2 regions of the Streptomyces sp. NPDC030814 genome follow, and region 1 is predicted to be linked to the other one. Evidence: riboswitches for the same ligand, from Rfam matches in the RefSeq annotation. Region 1 holds a riboswitch; the other holds the start of a gene.

The links. Region 1 has a riboswitch for cyclic di-AMP ahead of ACZ43N_RS28215 (transglycosylase family protein). Riboswitches for the same ligand answer to the same signal wherever they lie in the genome.
Region 2: it holds a riboswitch for cyclic di-AMP, as region 1 does, so the genes downstream of both, ACZ43N_RS23490 (C40 family peptidase) here and ACZ43N_RS28215 (transglycosylase family protein) in region 1, are expected to answer to the same signal.

Annotation. Positions count from the first base shown of each region.
Region 1 covers NZ_JBVIDX010000015.1:145,382-148,582, reverse strand. The annotation lists gene ACZ43N_RS28225 (cytochrome P450 family protein) at 1-173, shown strand, start outside; gene ACZ43N_RS28220 (transglycosylase family protein) at 356-1,375, shown strand; cyclic di-AMP (ydaO/yuaA leader) riboswitch at 1,558-1,756, shown strand; gene ACZ43N_RS28215 (transglycosylase family protein) at 1,761-2,441, shown strand; gene eno (phosphopyruvate hydratase) at 2,862-3,201, shown strand, end outside.
Region 2 covers NZ_JBVIDX010000011.1:92,319-95,519, forward strand. The annotation lists gene ACZ43N_RS23485 (hypothetical protein) at 1-180, shown strand, start outside; gene ACZ43N_RS23490 (C40 family peptidase) at 233-1,414, opposite strand; cyclic di-AMP (ydaO/yuaA leader) riboswitch at 1,424-1,597, opposite strand; gene pcrA (DNA helicase PcrA) at 1,873-3,201, shown strand, end outside.

The sequences.
Region 1 (3,201 bases):
TGGGCGCGCCCCTGGCCCGGCTGGAGGGGCAGACTGCGCTGGCCACACTCCTCACCCGTCTGCCCGATCTGCGGCTCGCGGCCGATCCGTCCGACCTGCGCTGGCGCGGCGGGCTCATCATGCGTGGATTGCGCACGCTTCCGGTCGAATTCACACCGCGTCAGGGCGGTTGAACGGCGCGTACGGTACCCGGAACAGCGGCAGAACATGACACACCCTCAAGTTCGTGATCTTCACGTGATCTCCGCTGCATTAACTTGTGACAACTGATCGTCTGCGGCTACGTTCACACGGCAGTGCGAAGGTTGGTCACATCCTTCGCGCAGCTCACTGCTGTCGCGTGAAAGGCAATCGCATGCTCTCCGGGAACGGTCGTCACCGTCGCCCCCGTCAGGCTCCGGCACTCCTCGTGGCGGCCGGAGTGACCGGCTCCGCGATCGCGATCCCGCTCCTCGGCGCCACCGGCGCGAGCGCGGCCAGCGGAACCACCTGGGACCAGGTGGCGGAGTGCGAGAGCGGCGGTTCCTGGAGCGCGGACACCGGGAACGGGCGCTACGGCGGCCTCCAGATCTCCCAGTCCAACTGGGAGAAGTACGGCGGCCTCAGTTACGCGACCAGCCCCGACCAGGCCAGCCGTTCGCAGCAAATCGCGGTCGCCGAGAGGATCCTCGCCGACCAGGGTGTCGGCGTCTGGTCCACCTGCGGACTCCTCCACAACCTCGACGGCGACTCCACCTCGGCCGACGTGGACACCGGCGTCGCGGAAGATTCGTCCGGTTCAGGCGATTCGTCCGATTCATCCGGCTCATCCCGTAACTCCACCAAGTCCGACGACTCATCGGATTCCTCCGACCCATCCGGTTCGCCCGGTTCGGTCGACTCGTCCTCGGATACCGCCGAGGGTTCCGCCAAGGCCGACGCGGGCGCAGGGGACTCCGTCGACATCTCGGACTCCGACCGCAGTGGCGGGTCGCGGGAATCCGGCAGCTCCTCCACGGCCGACGCCCGCCGCGGTGACTCGGGCAACTCCACGCGGACCGATACCCCTTCCACCAGCGATGACGCGGATGCCGGCACCGGTCGTCACCGTGGCGCGAGCGCGGAGGAGGGTGTCGACACCGACGCGGCCGGCTCGCGCGGCGACACCTCCTCGGGCCGGCACGCCTCCCGTGGCGGCGACGCCTCCCGCGAGGCCGTCGACGGCTCGTACACCGTCCGCCCCGGGGACAGCCTGACGGCCATCGCCGACTCCCTTGAGGTGAGCGGCGGGTGGCGGGAGCTGTACGCCGAGAACGAGCGCACGGTCGGAACCGACCCGGACCTCATCCTTCCCGGTCAGACCCTGGAAGTCAGTGCCGAAACGGGCGAAAAGTAGCGGCAGTTCCGGTCATGGTTCGCCCGTTAATGCCCGTTTTGATCTCGGTGGGAGATGAATCACAGACCCCCTGATCGTCTTTGAAATTCGGCGAATCACGTGTTTACGGTCGTGACCGCTCGCCACAGCGGGCCCTTGCGGTCGTCACGCCGAATCCTGCCGACGGCCGCTCGGAACAGTCGTCGCGTCAAGCGCCGTAGGCAGGAGCGGGGGACCCAAGGTTTGCGCCGGGTCCGGCGGTTGAGGCCCTTCGGGGTCAGACCGCCGGCACCGGCTCGGGGTGAAGCCGCATACGTGAGCCGGGAGGCGAGCGGATGCGGCCGGGCAACTCAACCGGCCCGAACCCGACAGCTCACCTCGTAGGCGTCGGTGAGGGGATCACTCCATGCTGTCTTCCAGCAAGGGCAAGCACCGCCGTCCGTCCAAGACCGCCCGCGCCATCGCCGTCGCCGGTGTCACCGGCGCCGCCGCGATCGCCGTCCCGCTGATGGCGGCCGGCAGCGCCTCCGCCGCCACCGCATCCGAGTGGGACGCCGTCGCCCAGTGCGAGTCCGGTGGCAACTGGTCCATCAACACCGGCAACGGCTACTACGGCGGGCTGCAGTTCTCGGCCTCCACCTGGGCCGGGTACGGCGGCACGCAGTACGCCTCCACCGCCGACCAGGCCACCAAGGCGCAGCAGATCGCCGTCGCCGAGAAGGTTCTCGCGAGCCAGGGCAAGGGTGCCTGGCCGGTCTGCGGCAAGGGCCTGTCCAGCGCCTCGTACGACGGCGCCGCCGCCTCCTCGGGCAACTCCGGCTCGGAGTCCTCCTCCTCTTCCTCGCAGGAGAGCACCCAGGACACCCGCGCCTCGCGTTCCTCCGGGCGCGCCACCGTCGAGACCCCGACCGGCAAGAAGGTCAAGAAGGGCGACGGAGAGTACAAGGTCGTCAGCGGTGACACCCTCAGCAGCATCGCCGCGAAGAAGAACGTCAAGGGTGGCTGGGAGAAGCTCTTCGAGCTGAACAAGGACATCATCGACGACGCCGACTTCATCTACCCCGGCCAGCAGCTCCACCTGAGCTGACGGCCGGTCCCGACGGTCGCCGCGGCCGGGCCCATGGGTCCGCCGCGGCCGGGCCGGGACACCGGTTCGGCCGGGCCGAAAAAATGGCCGCTCCCCGGCTGAACCGTGGCCCGCTCACGGCCGTGTCCTCCTTTGTGAGGACCTCGTGAGGGCCGTCCCCCGTCCCCACGGGCCCCCCGCCCCGGTGCGCATTCCCCCGTACGCACCGGGGCGGGGTTTTTCGTGCCCCGGACCGCCGTCGCTCCCCCTTCTGTTCACTTTCCCGCCCACCCCCCTTTGTTCCGAGCCGAAACAATGGGTACGGTCTGTCTGTCCACGGGACGGTCGGTCGGCTGCCGACGGCCCCGGGGCGGTTAGGCTCTAGTCGCATGGCCCTCGCGGCCCCGCACCAATGCGTCACATCCCAAGAAGGAGATGCTCGTGCCGTCCATCGACGTCGTCGTAGCCCGGGAAATCCTGGACTCCCGAGGCAACCCCACGGTCGAGGTCGAGGTCGGCCTCGACGACGGCAGCACCGGTCGTGCCGCCGTCCCGTCCGGCGCCTCCACGGGCGCCTTCGAGGCCATCGAGCTCCGTGACGGCGACCCCAACCGCTACCTCGGCAAGGGCGTCGAGAAGGCCGTCCTCGCCGTGATCGAGCAGATCGGCCCGGAGCTGGTCGGCTACGACGCCACCGAGCAGCGCCTGATCGACCAGGCCATGTTCGACCTGGACGCCACCGACAACAAGGGCTCCCTCGGCGCCAACGCCATCCTCGGTG
Region 2 (3,201 bases), on a different contig from region 1:
AACCAGGCCGACGACCAGCCCGTCAACAACATCAAGATCGGCATCAAGATGGCGCTGCTGATCGTGATCCTCGGACTGGTGTACGTGAAGCGCGACGACGAGACCGTGGACAAGTCGATGTTCGGCCTGGTGGGCGCGCTCACCATGGCGAACGTCTTCATCGCGGTGCTCTGGACCTGAGCCGGCCCGCCCCCGGGGCGGACCGGTCGTTCCGACTGGCTGCTCGACGCCGCTACGCCGGCCGCACCACGCTGTGGATGGAGGACTCGCCGTCGTAGAAGATCGACTCCTCGCGGACGTAGGTTCCGGGCTTCGGGGCGTGGATCATCATGCCGTTGCCGATGTAGAGGCCGACGTGGCCGACGTTGTCGTAGAAGAAGACCAGGTCGCCGGGGAGGGCGGAGGAGAGCGGGACGGTCGTGCCGGCGTTGACCTGGTCATAGGTGGTGCGGGGGAGGTCGACGCCGGCGGCCTTCCAGGCGGCCTGGGTGAGACCGGAGCAGTCGTAGGAACCCGGGCCTGTGGCGCCCCAGACGTAGGGCTTGCCGATCTGCGCGCGGGCGAAGGTGAGGGCCTTGGCAGCCTTCGACGCGTACGTCGAGTCCTCGGCCGTCGTCGTGGTCTCGGTGGAGGTGGAGGTGGAGGTGTCCTGAGGGACCTCCTGCGTCTCCGGTGTCTCCTGCGCCGGCTCGGCCTGTGACTGGGCCGCCGCTTGCTGCCGCGCCAGTTCCTCCGCCTTGCGCTCGGCCTCCTCCTGCTTCTGCTGCTCGATCGCCGCGAGCCGGGCCTTCTCCTCCGCGGTGAGCTGGGAGAGCAGTTCGCGGGCCGTGGCGAGCTTCGCCTGGACCTTGGCCTTGCTGGACTTGAGGGCGTTCTGCGACTCGGTGAGCTGTGCGAGGCCTTCGGACGCCTCCTGGCGCCGCTTGGAGGTCTCCGCCTGCTGGGTGACGTACTCGTCGACGGCCTCCTGCTGGCGGTCCGTCAGCCGGTTCATCAGCTGGTTCTGGGCGAAGTACTCCTGTGGGTCGTCCGCCAGGAGCAGGGCCGCCGTGTCGGGTGCGGCGGCACCCGTGCGGTACTGGGCGGCCGCGTACGAACCCAGCTGGTCTCGTGCCTCGTTGAGCTTTTCCGTCCGCTTGGCGACGTCGTCGAGGAGGTTGTCGACCTGTTTCTTCTGCTTGGCCGTCTTCTCCTTGACCGAGTTGTAGCTCTCGGTCGCCGTCTCCGCCTGGCGGTAGAGGTCGTCTACCTTCTTCTCGACCTCCTCGAGGCTCGGCTTGTCATCGGTCGAGGGGGCGGCGGTGGCCGTCTGGGAGAGCAGGGCCACGGAGGTGAGGGCGGCCGTGGCGAAAGCGGGGGTGCGTATGCCCGCGCGTGTTCGGCCGGCCGGACGCGGCTTGCGGTGCGGCGCCATGGTTCGGCGACTCCTTCCGTAGTCCGCCTACCGAGTTAGCTGTCGGGTTCGGGCGCAAGCTTTCGGAAGGTTTGCCCTACGGCCCTCGCCGCGTGCGGCGGTCGGGTCGATTCACCCCAGAGGTCGGTGGGTCCCCGGCTCCGGCTGCCGTGAGGGGCGCACCGGACTCGGCGGAGGCCGTGCGGCCCGGCGACGTTCGCCGGTTGGGTCGTACGGCCTGACCCAAGACGCTAGCCAACTGGTGTGGTCCGTGTGAAGGTTGATGTTCGATATGCCCGATACGTTTTCCTGACCTCGACCTCGCGTGCACGACAAGTGGTATGTTCGATCGCTCACCGTGACGGGGGCGGTGCGACCGGTGGCCGGTGGCGCCGCGGAGAGCGGTCCGGAGCGACCCCGGTACGGACTTCCCGGGGCGGCCCCTCGCTGTCGGTGGGGGCGCCTAGACTCGGAGAGCGATGAGCAGCCTCTTTGACGACAGCTTCCTGGCGGACCTCCAGGCCCCCCGCGGCCGTGACGAGGAGCCCCCGCCGCCGCCCGAGGACGATCATGTGCCGGAGTCGATTCCGGACGATCTGTTCGGCGGGAAGTTCGACGTGCCGCCGGACCGGGACGCCTACTACCGCGACGGCGCCCCGCGCCCCGCGATCGACGCGGCGGCCCTCCTGGACGGGCTGAACGAGAACCAGCGCGCGGCCGTGGTGCACGCCGGCTCCCCCCTGCTCATCGTGGCCGGCGCCGGCTCCGGCAAGACCCGTGTGCTCACCCACCGCATCGCCCACCTCCTCGGCGAGCGGAACGTCCACCCGGGCCAGATCCTCGCGATCACCTTCACGAACAAGGCCGCGGGCGAGATGAAGGAGCGCGTCGAGCAGCTCGTGGGACCGCGGGCGAACGCGATGTGGGTCATGACCTTCCACAGCGCCTGCGTCCGCATCCTGCGCCGCGAGAGCAAGAAGCTGGGCTTCACCTCCTCCTTCTCGATCTACGACGCCGCCGACAGCAAGCGCCTGATGGCCCTGGTCTGCCGCGATCTGGACCTCGACCCCAAGCGCTTCCCGCCCAAGTCCTTCAGCGCCAAGATCAGCAACCTGAAGAACGAGCTGATCGACGAGGAGGACTTCGCCGCCCAGGCATCCGACGGCTTCGAGAAGACCCTCGCCCAGGCCTACGCGCTCTACCAGTCGCGCCTCCGCGAGGCGAACGCGCTCGACTTCGACGACCTGATCATGACGACGGTCAATCTGCTGCGCGCGTTCCCGGATGTCGCCGAGCACTACCGCCGCCGCTTCCGGCATGTCCTCGTCGACGAGTACCAGGACACCAACCACGCCCAGTACGCCCTGGTGAGGGAGCTGGTCGGCACCTCCGAGCACCCCGTCGACGTGCCCCCCGGCGGGTACGACATCCAGCCCGCCGAGCTGTGCGTCGTCGGTGACGCGGACCAGTCGATCTACGCCTTCCGCGGTGCGACGATCCGCAACATCCTCCAGTTCGAGGAGGACTACCCGAACGCGACGACGATCCTGCTCGAGCAGAACTACCGCTCGACGCAGACGATCCTGTCCGCCGCCAACGCCGTCATCGAGCGCAACGAGTCCCGCCGCCCCAAGAACCTGTGGACCAACGCGGGCGCGGGCGCGCAGATCACCGGATACGTCGCAGACACCGAGCACGACGAGGCCCAGTTCGTCGCCGACGAGATAGACCGCCTCACGGACGCGGGCCAGGCGAAGGCCGGGGATGTCGCCGTCTTCTACCGGACCAACGCCCAGTCCCGTGTCTTC